Regions from separate parts of the Marinomonas sp. genome, predicted to be linked through region 1. Evidence: predicted binding sites of a transcription regulator. Region 1 holds the regulator's gene; each other region holds the start of a gene.
The links. Region 1 encodes FliA, which starts transcription of late flagellar genes. Its sites were predicted from a motif close to CTAAAGTTNNNNNNNNNNCNGCCGATA; they were not measured.
Positions count from the first base shown of each region.

Region 2: flgK (flagellar hook-associated protein FlgK) is a predicted target of FliA. The motif match lies at 1,881-1,907, and genes of this name have one in related genera.
Region 3: flgM (flagellar biosynthesis anti-sigma factor FlgM) is a predicted target of FliA. The motif match lies at 1,606-1,632, and genes of this name have one in related genera.
Region 4: ACO05V_RS19475 (flagellin) is a predicted target of FliA. The motif match lies at 1,917-1,943, and genes of this name have one in related genera.

Region 1 covers NZ_OZ245329.1:3,922,634-3,925,966, forward strand. The annotation lists gene ACO05V_RS18775 (protein phosphatase CheZ) at 1-768, opposite strand, end outside; gene cheY (chemotaxis response regulator CheY) at 778-1,170, opposite strand; gene ACO05V_RS18785 (RNA polymerase sigma factor FliA) at 1,213-1,950, opposite strand; gene flhF (flagellar biosynthesis protein FlhF) at 2,047-3,327, opposite strand.
Region 2 covers NZ_OZ245329.1:4,077,527-4,080,859, reverse strand. The annotation lists gene ACO05V_RS19535 (flagellar basal body P-ring protein FlgI) at 1-855, shown strand, start outside; gene flgJ (flagellar assembly peptidoglycan hydrolase FlgJ) at 864-1,850, shown strand; gene flgK (flagellar hook-associated protein FlgK) at 1,961-3,333, shown strand, end outside.
Region 3 covers NZ_OZ245329.1:4,088,212-4,091,544, reverse strand. The annotation lists gene trpC (indole-3-glycerol phosphate synthase TrpC) at 1-51, shown strand, start outside; gene ACO05V_RS19605 (OsmC family protein) at 94-501, shown strand; tRNA gene ACO05V_RS19600 (tRNA-Arg) at 580-655, opposite strand; gene ACO05V_RS19595 (flagella synthesis protein FlgN) at 737-1,216, opposite strand; gene flgM (flagellar biosynthesis anti-sigma factor FlgM) at 1,254-1,568, opposite strand; gene flgA (flagellar basal body P-ring formation chaperone FlgA) at 1,676-2,368, opposite strand; partial or broken gene ACO05V_RS19580 (chemotaxis protein CheV) at 2,509-3,333, shown strand, end outside.
Region 4 covers NZ_OZ245329.1:4,068,996-4,072,328, reverse strand. The annotation lists partial or broken gene ACO05V_RS19500 (flagellin) at 1-73, shown strand, start outside; gene ACO05V_RS19495 (hypothetical protein) at 256-516, shown strand; gene ACO05V_RS19490 (hypothetical protein) at 615-839, shown strand; gene ACO05V_RS19485 (hypothetical protein) at 832-1,056, shown strand; gene ACO05V_RS19480 (hypothetical protein) at 1,266-1,490, shown strand; gene ACO05V_RS19475 (flagellin) at 1,997-3,097, shown strand; gene ACO05V_RS19470 (flagellar protein FlaG) at 3,162-3,333, shown strand, end outside.

The sequences.
Region 1 (3,333 bases):
GTCGTCTACTTCGTCTTGACTACTCAGTACTTCAGGGTTGTTTTGTTTATTAATAGCTGGGCCATGACCACGAGTGTCATCGTGTTCAGACTCTTTCTCTTGGTGTTCAATCCCCGAGATACTATCAACGCGTCCAGCAACAGCAACGAGATGCACAAGTTTTTCTTCTACATCTCGAATTAAATCATTCACTCTAGCGATCACTTGACCTGTTAGGTCTTGATATCCTTGCTCTAGGAGAATTGTGTTGAGGTTTGAATGCAAGGTTGTAGCGCTGTCATCAGCGTAAGCTAAGAAAACATCGATACGCTTATACAAGTCTCGAAACTCTTGAGGCGTTAAGTCTCTCTGAATTAAGCGACTCCAGTCTTTTCTCAGATCTCTTGCCTGACTTTGTAATTCACTAGCAACAGGCACACTACCATCCACCATATCCATGATTTTGTTAGCTGCTGAATTAGTTAATTCAATAACATAAGTCAATCGATCAGAGGCATCTGTTATCTTTGTGTTACCCAACGCATCGCTATTTCCATCAGCCACCAAGTCAAGTGAATCAACTTGAAAGTCACGAATTGCGTCATGGAGACTTCTCGTGAGATTACCAACTTCTTTATAAAAGCTATTATGTCGGGCTTCACTAAGCTCCTGTATTATTTTTACTGCCCCAATGAAATCACCAACTTCAATGTGGTTCAAAAGCTCTACAGCGCCATCCTTTACTAGGGTTTCAAAGTCCCCCAAGCCAGATCCAAGTTTCTTTGACATTAAAAGCCCCTATTTAGCAGCGTCTATGCGTTCGAATATTTTCTCAATTTTTTCTTTGAGAGCCACTGCTGTGAAAGGCTTAACAACATAGCCATTTACACCTGCTTGGGCAGCCGCAATAATCTGATCACGCTTTGCCTCAGCGGTTACCATCAATACAGGAATGCTTTTAAGTTTATCGTCAGCACGAACTGCACGAAGAAGCTCAATTCCTGTCATACCAGGCATATTCCAGTCTGTCACAAGAAAATCTATTGTCCCTGCCTGAAGAATCGGTAATGCCGTCATTCCATCATCCGCTTCAACTGTATTGGTAAATCCTAAATCCCGTAGTAAGTTTTTAATGATTCGTCTCATTGTCGAGAAATCATCAACAATTAGGATCTTCATGTTTTTATCCAATGCAACCTCCACACCCTAAAGGTAATATTCCACAACTCATAATTAATCTCGCCAATCACTTAACCGAGCTCGTAACCTCATAGCCGCTTGGCTATGAATCTGACTAACTCTTGATTCACTGACACCTAAAACAGCACCAATTTCTTTCAAGTTGAGTTCTTCATTATAATAAAGAGACAAAACTAACTTTTCTCTTTCAGGTAGATTATCAATTTCTTTTGCCAATTGATTTTGAAAACCACCTTCTTCTACTAATGAATAAGGAGCATTTTCTACTTCCGACTCAATACTGTCTAAATTATTTGCATCAGAATCTAGCATTTCTTCGTAGCTAAACAACTGAGTAGACATAGATGAGTGAATCATTTCATGATATTCATCCATGCTTATATTCATATGAGCTGCCACTTCCATATCAGACACTACTCGACCTAATGTCGCTTCTAGTTCTTTAATTGCATTAGCAACCGCTCTACCATTACGCCTGACTGACCGAGGAGCCCAATCCGTTTTGCGCACCTCATCCATAATAGAACCGCGAATACGGATACCTGCATAAGTTTCGAAACTGGCACCTTTGGTAGACTCAAAACGTTTATACGCCTCAATCAATCCCATCACGCCTGCTTGAATCAAGTCATCCACATCTACACTATCAGGTAAACGCGCCAATAGATGATAAGCAATTTTTTTTACTAAATACCCATATTGCTCAACAATCGCATCAATCGAAAGCGTCGCTTTTTTAGAGTATGTGTTATATCCGTTTTTGGTCTGCATAAAATAGTCTAAGCAACCTTTACCATTTAAGTTAGTTGCGCTAACTAACTGTACTACATAGTTTGGCGCAACGCTTTCAGTAATAACAAAATTTTACTAACTACCATACTTTAGTGACCCATAAAGTTGACTATAATGTTCTGCAGTATATACAGCCCTACTAATCAAATTATGCGCCCGAGCTGGCTCAATATCATCTGGAATTCTTTGACCATCTGCTATATATACAACAGGTAAGCCTTCTTCAATAACTACACTAATAGCTTCACCAAGTGAAGCAGATTCATCAAGTTTACTTAAAACACAACCATCTAATTGAACTTGAGAATAAACATCGACAACGGTTTTTAATACCTGTCGTTGACTTGTGCAAGGTAAAACCAACAATTTCTTTAGGCTCGCTCGTGCGCGCTTCATCATTAAAAGCTGTCGTTCAAGATTTGAATCTCTTGGATTCATACCAGCAGTATCAACAAGCACTAAAGAATAATGCGAATATTTCGCTAAAACTTCATTTAAATCTGAGTATTCATTAACTACTTCAACAGGAACATTTAGAATTCTACCAAAAGTTCTTAGCTGTTCATGAGCCGCTATACGATAAGTATCTGTTGTGATTAATACCACACCATCAGAACCATGCTTTAAAACATGCTGAGCCGCGATTTTACCGATAGTGGTCGTCTTCCCAACACCGGTAGGCCCCATAAATGCGATACATCCTTTAAGCTCTGAAGAACTTGAGCGAACAGGAATATAATCAGCCAAATGCGCAAGTAAGCGATTCCAGTCGTCTTCTCGACCTTTTAAATCAATATCATCAATAAGTCTAGATACAACAAAATCTGACAACCCCAAGCCTTTTAACTTATCACGGGCACGCACCTCAACAACACTTTCTTTAACGTCTCGACTGTCATTTTGCTGACGCTGCTCGAGCATAGCTCGTACATTTTTCAGCTCAAGTTCCATATCTCGCAACTGTTTAGCACTTTCGCTATTGCGAATGGACAAAGCTTCTTCAACAGCCGGGTCCTCTTTGTCATTTGACAAAGGAGGCATTTCAAACTGTGTGGTTGGACGTTTCTCTAAATTAGATTGTGAAGTATTTTGCGGAGGAGTCTGCTGTTTCGCTCTTTCTATACGTTCTAAATAATCCGCACTTGGATCTGCATATGATTCTGAACGAGACGAGGAGGGACGCTTTGAAGTCATACTAGAAGGCAAAGATCCATCATAATCTAGAGCGGCAACAATCTCTATTTCACCAGTAGGCAGACGCTGATTTGACAAAATGACCGCATCAGGGCCTACGGCATCACGAACCTTCCGTATCGCTTGTCGCATGTCAGGTGCTCGAAACCGCCTAATTTGCATGAATAA
Region 2 (3,333 bases), 150 kb from region 1:
AACGTGGCTGCGGTTTCTCTGACGGCGACCTTACCCGCTTTTTCTAAACCCGGTCAAAAAATTGATGTCACAGCATCCTCTATTGGTAATGCCAGTGCGCTTCGTGGTGGAACACTACTTTTATCGACATTAAAAGGTGCTGATGGCGCTGTGTACGCTATTGCGCAGGGTAATCTGGTTGTAGGTGGGTTGGGCACCAATGGTGCTGATGGATCGAGAACGTCGGTCAATGTTCCGACCGTTGGTCGTATTCCAAATGGCGCGAGTGTAGAGCGTATTGTTCCAAGTAGCTTTAATACTGGCGACACCTTGACCTTCAACTTAAATCGTCCTGATTTTACTACGGCAAAACAGGTCTCTGATAAAATTAATACTCTTCTAGGGCCAGGTGTGGCAACGACATTGGATGCAACGTCTATTCGAGTTTCGGCACCACGAGATCCTAGTCAGCGTGTGACTTACTTATCAATTCTAGAGAATCTAGATGTTGAGGTGGCTGAAGAGCGTGCTCGTATTGTTATTAACTCCCGGACTGGGACTATTATTATTGGTCAGCATGTGAAAGTGTCGCCTGCGGCAATTACTCATGGCAGTTTGACGGTCACCATTAAAGAGGTGCCTCCCGTTGCAGGCAAAGACGGTACGATGACAGGAGGAGAAACCATTGTATCGCCTAGGGCTGGGATTGAGATTGCTCCAGACAGTGGTCATATGTTTGTTTTTGATCCAGGTGCTTCATTGAATGATATTGTTCGTGCGGTTAATCAAGTTGGTGCTGCACCGGGTGATGTGATGGCTATTTTAGAGGGCTTAAAACAAGCTGGTGCAATTAATGCAGATTTAGTGGTGATATAGGTTTTTCTATGAATTCAGTGCCACCAAAGCAAGATTTTTTTGCTGATTTTTCGACGTTAACAGCTTTGAAAACTAAAGCCCAAAAAGACCCTGATGCCGCATTAAAAGATGTTGCTCAGCAATTTGAATCCATCTTTATTAATATGTTATTGAAAAACATGCGTAGTACAAATGAAGCAATTGGAAGTGGCCTTTTTTCTAGTGCTCAAACCAAGCAATACCAAGAGATGATGGACTCTCAGATGTCTCAGAGTATGGCAAAATCAGGTGGCATAGGATTATCCGAAGCGCTTATTCGTCAATATCAAACTCAGCAACAAGGTCTTGTCAGTTCTCCTGAAGCAAAGCAGCGAGGTGACACCGACTTCCTTAATCAAGTGGCAAAACAAGACTTGGTAAGAATTCAAGCTTTAGCTCATCGTGCATCCGCCGAATTTATTCAATCGGTTCAGCAGGAGGCTGAGCAAAAAGCACAAAATCTTTCTGCAACCGAGGGGGCTTCTGCGCCATCGGCTGTTTCTGTTGTCTTTAACTCTCCGGATGAGTTTGTTGAAAATCTTTGGCCTCATGCCCAGCGAGCAGCAGAAAAATTAGGTGTTAATCCGAAAGCGATATTGGCACAAGCGGCGCTTGAAACTGGTTGGGGAAAGTATCCTATTGCTAAGGAAGATGGCGCAGCAAGCTTCAATTTATTTGGTATTAAGGCTGATAATCGCTGGCAAGGAGATCGAGCAGTTGTGAATACTTTGGAGTTTCGAGATGGCGTGGCAAAACGTGAAAAAGCGGCATTTCGTGCTTATGATTCTTTTTCACAAAGCTTTGAAGATTATGCTGATTTTTTGTCTACCAGCGAGCGGTATAAAGATGCCCTTGAAGCAGGAGATGACGCGTCAATGTTTGCCGCTTCTTTGCAAAAAGGCGGCTATGCAACGGATCCTAAGTACTCTGACAAAATCGATAACATCCTTTCTAGTAAGTGGTTTCAACGGTTGTAAAAATTTAAATTCCCCAATCTCTCAGTTTTGGTAAAGTTTTTGCATAAGTAGTGATTAGAGCGAAAAAAGATCTAATGGTTACTTTTGAAAACGTACTAGGGGTGTGAGCTATGGGCTCAAGTTTATATTCAATTGGTTTGTCTGGACTTCAGTCTAGTAATGCCCGTATTAATACCACAGGGCAGAATACATCCAATGTGGATACCGAGGGCTATAGCCGTCAAAGAACCGATACCACTAGTTCGCCTGTTGGCGGCGTTGTTCTTCGCGATACGTCTCGTCTTGTTGATAACTTCGTTAGTGCTCAGATGCGCTCAGATACGTCGACGTTTTCTTATTATGATGCTTACCAGTCAATGATATCGACTTCGGACAATTTATTGGCCGAAGACAGTATTTCTTTGAATACTTATCTCAATAAATCTTTTGATGCCTTGCAAACAGTTAATAATGATCCAACTTCTGCTTCATTAAGACAGTTGGCTCACTCTAGTCTTCAAAACCTTGTGCAGCAATATCATGTGTTGTCTGGTGTGGTGAGCGACCAAGAAGGCTTGGTTGATGAACAGTTAGCTTCTTCTCTGGAAGACGTAAACGCAATTACCGCGAAAATTTCTAAGTTGAATGGACAGATTCTGCAACAAGAAGGTTTATCTATTTCTCCGGCTAATGAGCTTCGTGACCAACAAGAGCTTTTAGCGAAAGACCTATCTAAATACCTAGATATTAATGCTCAATTTAATGATAAAGGTTTAATGACAATTCAATTGGCTAATGGTCAGCCTTTGGTAATGGATCAACATCCTACCGAGCTAGTCGTTAGACCTGATCCATTACAGCCAAAAAAAATTGATTTGGTTGTAAGCTTTGGTGACTATGACGTTGGATTGAAAACAGAGGGACTAGGCGGAAGTGTTGGTGGCTTGATTGACTATCGGTCCGAATTTAGTGTGTATGCTGATAGAACCTTGGGTCAGCATGCGATTGCATTGGCCGATGCCATGAACACCCAGAATAAAAAAGGGATTGATGCTAACGGTGAATCTGGCAAGGATTTATTTTCCTTGGGGAAAATCAATGTTTACTCAAGCGCTGATAATATTCATAAGACCAAAAATATCTCTGTCAGAGTGACTGATGGGCAATCGGCTAAAATTACCAAAGATACTTATGAATTAACTAGAACAGATGACAATCATTTTTCTATTAAGAAATTTGATGTAAACGGTAAATCAACTGAGAAATCCATTACGTTTGATCCTAGTATGTTAGCCAAAGACAGTGACGGCTATTTTAAAATTGATGAGCTTGGTATTGATCTTCGTCTTGCGAATCTTAATGAAATCGATAGTGACGATATTTTTCGCTTTACGCCAACAGAAGGTGCTGCTGCTGGCTTGTCTTTGTTCGCGAAGAATGGCGAGGCGTTAGCATTGAGTACGCCTATTGCGGTGAACACGAGTTCTGACAATTTATCAGATGC
Region 3 (3,333 bases), 170 kb from region 1:
ATGCGCGCTGATGACCCAGGTGAAAAATTGGCTGAGCTGTTTCAGTCGTAGTGATGATGCTTTCAGTCATAGCAGAATTAAGTAAGGTGAATGATGAAAACGAATGTTAGTTGGCAAGAAGATGTGCATTTTACCGCTGAAACTGGCTCGGGTTTTAAGGTGGAAATCGACGGTAATCAGGTTGCTGGCCCGAGACCTATGGAGCTCTTGCTTGCAGGTTTAGGAGGCTGTACTTCTTATGATGTGGTTGGGATTTTAAAGAAATCGCGCCAAGATGTTGTTTCTTGTGTGGCTCAGATTGATGCTGATCGAGCGGATACTGTTCCTGCTGTCTTTACTGAAATTCGAGTGCATTTTGTCGTTACAGGTCGTAATTTGAAAGAAAGTGTTGTTGCTCGGGCGGTTAAGCTGTCTGCGGAAGAGTATTGCTCCGCCTCTTTAATGCTAGAAAGAGGTGGTGTGAAAATTGTTCATAGTTTTGAAGTGATTGAAGTGGAATAAAGCATTACTTGATAAGAGTGTTTTAAAAAAGAGCTGAGAGGCTCTTTTTTTTGATTATTTTTCTGTCACTTAAAGTAGTGGTGTCCCCACCAGGACTCGAACCTGGAATAGCTGCTTAGGAGGCGGCCGGTATATCCTGTTTACCTATGAGGACTTATTCTAAAAACGAATTTATACCTGAATTGTATCGATAATACAAATTTAAAATAGGTATGGCATTGATTTTTATGGTTTTTTAAGCACGACCTAATGTGTGTTTACTGCTTATTGGGCGGGTCGAACCTCTGGCGGTATAAACTTTGTTTTTACTACTGTGGCCCTGAAGAAGCTCGTACAGGTGTTTGTTACGTTTTTGAAGGGTATTTAGTATCCGAGCGTTGGTGTTGTTTTTAACTTTGCAGCTCTGCAGTAGGTTTTCGCATTCTTTCATTAAAAGGCGTATGTCATCCATAGAGCTATCTTGTTGACTAAGCCAGTGTTTGAATTCTTCTTCGGTAGGTTTTTTTCGATCAACTATGTCAAACTTTATGAGTATATTGACTCTTTTCTCATTAAGTTGGTTCATTTCATCGAGGAGGGCTTGTTTTTGTTCAGACAAGTCGATAATGGCTTCACTATCGACTTCCCCGTAGGCCAGCCTTTCTTTATCAAGAAGCTCTGATATGTTTTCTAGTATCTCTTTGCTTCTGATGAATATTGGGGCGATAGGGATCATAGGGCAAACCGTTTTCAGACTGTAGAGAAACTACAGTCTAGAATAGCGAATCCATAGAAGCCATATTATTCGCTAGCTTCTGCGTATCTATCTTGTATTCGCCCGCTGCAATAGCGCTTTTGATTTGCTCTACTTTATCCATATCAACATCAGGCAAGCTGTTAATTTTAGATTGTTGACTTTGTAACGTTTGCGCAGTGCCGCTTAATTTTACGGTGTCCTCTGCTAGCGTGCCACCACTTCTAACGGCACTTTGCTTTTCTGTTGCATTACTCGCAACATCATCTTTCTGCGTTCGTTCACTTTTATTTATAGCGCTTTGATTTGATAGACCTGAGAAATGTATTGCCATTGGGTTTTCCGCCCTTAAATGATTTGCCTGTCTATGTTGTCGGCAGGGTCTAAAGATACTTTAATGAAAAAAACAAAAAAGAATTCATAGGCTGCCAATTAGTATAATCAATAGTTTACAAGAACCTCACTGTCAGTTACAACTTTGGCGTATATAATTCGTCCAGAACTTGTGTTTTTAATGCGTATTTGTTGGCCTTTGACTCCATTTTCTAAAGCAACACCGTTCATTCTGACTATAATAGTGCCACTGCTTGCTGTTATAAGTACAGAATCTCCCTTTTTTACAAGGGTTGGTGGGGTGGTTAAATCGTCCGTAATAAAAGTGTTGATACGTAAGTTGCGTGAAGCTACAAGGCCATAAGGCGGGCTTTTCTTTGTGTAGATATGTCCTCTTAGGTTGGATATGTCTACTTCGCCTATGTCAGTGTTTGATTTAGTAATGATTTGGCCGCGGTTGATTGGGGTGATGGTTTTTATTGCTGGGATCGTGATGGACTGAGTGACTGGTATATAGGATTTCCAAGTTGGCGATTCACAGCTAATTTCATAGCTGGTGCGTTTGGTAGCGTCTGATCTTTGATTGCTGATCTTAATGGATTTACTTTCACAGTCAGGTAAGTAATTGAGAGCGGCAAGATTATTTAATGTGATGTTGATGGTGGCATCAGGGTATATCTCTGATAACCGAGGAATCTCTACTTGATTTATGTAGCGATTGATTTGCTCTTCAGTAGAGACGGCAAATGTTAAGCCTGTTTGGAGACAAATGAAGGCTATGCTTAGCCTTATGATTCGCATGATTCGTTCTCTTTGTTTATTATTACGTTATAAATAAGATAGTTAGTAAAATATTTGAATTCACTTTATCATTGGATGATGCATTTTAACAATTTTGAGGTAATACCTCAGTATAATGTTTACACATTTTGGAGGCGTTTATGGCTGGAGTTTTGGATACTGTTAACCAACGTACATAGCTCGTAGGAGAAAACCGACTTGAATTGTTGTTGTTTCGCTTAAATGGTAAGCAAATTTACGGCATCAATGTCTTTAAAGTGAAAGAGGTGTTGCAGTGTCCTAAATTAACCACTATGCCTCATAGTTCTCCAGTGGTTAGAGGGGGTGCTCACATTCGTGGTGGTACCATTCCTATTTTGGATTTGGGTTTGGCAACAGGCGCAAGTCCAATAGAAAACATTAGTCAGTGCTTTGTTATTATTACTGAATACAATCGTCGAATTCAGGGTTTTTTAGTGCGCGGAGTTGAGCGCATTGTAAATATGAATTGGAGTGATATTCAGCCGCCGCCAAAAGGTTTGTCGAATGATAACTACCTGACGGCTGTATGTCAGGTCGATAAAGAAATGGTGGAAATTATTGATGTGGAACAGATCCTTTCTGAGGTTGCTCCTACGCGTCAAGATATTTCTGATGGTATCGTTAATGCAGGCGTGACAGAAAATGCTCAGAAACATCATATACTCATTGTGGGTGATTCTTCCGTTGCACGTAAACAGATCAAGCGTTGTATGGAACAAGTTGGCTTTGCTACGACAGTTTTAAATGATGGCCGTGAAGCGCTTACTTATCTTCAAAATATGGTTGCGGAAGGTAAGGATGTGACTAAGGAATTTTCCATGGTTATTTCGGATATCGAGATGCCTGAAATGGATGGCTATACGCTAACGACCGCGATTCGTAACGATAGCCGTTTGCAGGATCTGTTTATCCTTCTTCATACCTCTTTGAGTGGTGTATTTAAC
Region 4 (3,333 bases), 150 kb from region 1:
GCAAGCCAGTTCTACTATCTTGGCGCAAGCCAATCAAAGACCTCAAGCGGCTTTGGCTTTATTGGGAAATTAATACGCTAGACTTTGAGGCCTCTCTAATATGAGGCTTCAATTAAAGATTCGAGTTCTTCTCGGAATATAGGCTACTTCTCTCTCCTAGAGGTGCCTTTTCAGCCGGGTGATTTTTCACCCGGCTTTTTTTTGCCTAAATAATGAGTTTTATCGTGTTTTTAGCGGTTTTTTGAACAGGTAATTGTGTTTAAGGCTTATGCCAAAGACAGTCAAAGCGCCATTAGACTGACTTTGAGATTAGCTTTTGATAAGGCAGGGAATGATGTTGAAAAAGAGCTAATACATTCTTTTTTAGATGATTTTTCTGGTGTATTGAATATTTACGAAATGCTTGGTGGGGGATATCTGTATCCGAATAGAACCGCAAAGATTGTATGGGTTGGCAGCTATTTTTGTCGAGCGAGGTTTGCTTGTCTTTTTAAGGCGACTTCTTTTGGTATCTAGCTTCATGCCAAGCCTTGTCTGTTCTGGCTTTTATACTTTTAGCTGGTATTGCTTTGGGTCTCATCCTTCTGGTTTACACGACTGGAGGAGGGTTCTTAATGAATAGCGATGTCATAAGCGACGATGATTTGTTGCGACCTTCTGTCGTTCGGTATTTCTCTGGTTTTCTAGCTGGCCGGCAGTTACTTGTCTTTTTGAAGCGGAGTGTCGTGCCGCGTTCTTTCACGCTTGGTCTTTTTGGTCCTCATTTTCAGGCTCTTAGCTTGCGTCATGCTTGCTCGTATTTTTCTGATATGAATGGACGGAGGGTTCTGAATGAATAGCGATGTCATAAGCGACGATGATTTGTTGCGACCTTCTGTCGTTCGGTATTTCTCTGGTTTTCTAGCTGGCTGGCAGTTGCATGTCTTTTTGAAGCGGAGTGTCGTGCCGCGTTCTTTCACGCTTGGTCTTTTCTATTTGAGTTTTCAGGCTTTCAGCTTGCGTCGTGCTTGCTCGTATTTTTCTGATCCGAATGGACGGAGGGTTCTGAATGAATAGCGATGTCATAAGCGACAATAATTTGTTGCGACCTTCTGTCGTCCGGCATTTCTCTGGTTCTCTAACTGGGTGGCACTTGCTTGTCTTTTTGAAGCGGAGTGTCGTGCCGCGTTCTTTCACGCTTGGTCTTTTTGGTCCTCATTTTCAGGCTTTCAGCTTGCGTCATGCTTGCTCGTATTTTTCTGATACGAATGGACGGAGGGTTCTCAATGAATAGCGATGTCATAAGCGACGATGATTTGTTGCGACCTTCTGTCGTTCGGTATTTCTCTGGTTTTCTAACTGGCCGGCAGTTGCTTGTCTTTTTGAAGCGGAGTGTCGTGCCGCGTTCTTTCACGCTTGGTCTTTTCTATTTGAGTTTTCAGGCTTTCAGCTTGCGTCATGCTTGCTCGTATTTTTCTGATACGAATGGACGGAGGGTTCTGAATGAGTAGCGATGTCATAAGTGACAATAATTTGCTGCGACCTTCTGTCGTCCAGAATTCCAGTGACTTTCTAGTTGAACGGCGGCCGCTTGTGTTCTTAAAACGATGCTTTTACGCAAATTTTAAGGCGTTGTTTTTTTGTGCCTTCTCAATAAGAAAGGGTGGCCGAAAGTGGCAATAGGTAGTAAGTGATGGCGATGCTTTGCCACTTAGTACTGCAATACTTGTTTGGATGTGTTTTTTTGGGTTGTTTTTAGTGTTTGTAAGTTAAGTGAAAGATTTTTAAAGAGAAAAGGCGTTTTTTTTTAACTTTTTTAAAGGAAAAACGTTTTTTGTTTTAAAAAATAATTGTTTTTAAAACAATGAATTAGGCAGATTTGTGCCGCCTGATGGGTGTTTTTTTTCCGATGTTGGGAAAAAAATTTCCGAAATTGACTAAAGGTTTTCAAAACCTTGTCGAAAACCTTATACGAACTGCTTTTTTTGCAGGATTACATGAAACCTAGGAGGCTATAATGGCTTTATATGTAAATACGAATATTTCATCTTTAAGTGCGCAGCGTCAGCTGATGAATTCAGGGAAAACCTTAGATACGTCTTTCCAGCGTTTGTCTTCTGGTTTGCGTATTAACAGTGCAGCCGATGATGCTGCTGGCCTACAGGTTTCTAACCGTTTGACATCTCAGGTTAATGGTTTGAATCAGGCTGTTCGTAACGCCAATGACGGTATTTCTGTAGCGCAAACTGCGGAAGGTGCGTTGGACGAAACGACTAACATGTTGCAACGTATGCGTACTCTGTCTATTCAGTCTGCAAACGGATCAAACTCTGATGATGACCGTAAAGCGCTTCAGCAAGAAATCAGCGCCTTGTCTACTGAGATTGACCGTGTCGCTTCTGATACAACCTTCGGTGGACGTGCTTTGCTTGATGGCAGTTACAATGGTGTGTACCAAGTAGGTGCTGATGCGAATCAAACAATCAGTTTTGATTTGAGTAAAGGTGATAACCAAGATTATGCAAGCAATGGCGGCTTCACTATGGCGGGTCTGTCTTCTAATGCGGCTGAAGAAGCTAAGTACCAAGAAGATATTGCTGCATACAATGATTACTTTGTTCAGAAAGACGCTGCTAAAGCACAAGCTAGAGCAGAAGCAGAAGCTAATGGTGATGAATATGTAGACCCAGAAGCTGAAGCAATGGCGGCAGCAGAAGAAAATGGTGAAGTTTATGTAGATCCGAATGCACCTGCAGTGCCTCAGCCACCAGCAAGCAGAAGTAGCAGCTTTGGTGACACAGAGCAAGGTTTTGGTACTCCATCTGTTACGACTATGGCTAATGCACAAAGTATGATCAACATTGTTGATAATATGATTTCTGCTGTTGGTTCTAAACGTGCGGAATTGGGTGCAATTCAAAACCGTTTGGGTTCAAGCATTAGTAACTTAAGTAATATTCAAGAAAACGTATCGGCTGCACGTTCTCGTGTACGTGATGCTGACTTTGCTGAAGAAACTGCTAAACTAACAAGCTCTCAAATTCTTCAACAAGCAAGTTCATCTATCTTGGCGCAAGCAAATCAACGTCCACAAACTGCGTTGTCGCTTTTGGGCTAAAATTAGTGGTAACGGAAAGCTGGAGCCTTGTTCCAGCTTTTGTCTCATTTAGAGGACTAGTTATATGTCAATTAATTCTAGTGATTTTTCAAAGCAGTCTGTAGGAGTCGTTGCAACTAGACAAGATCAGCGCACAGGGGAGCAATTCAGAGCATTGCGTGAAGCAAATGCTAAAGCTATTCAAAATTCAGCCGATAGCAATAAAGCGGATAATAAGAACTCTAATAACCAGAGTT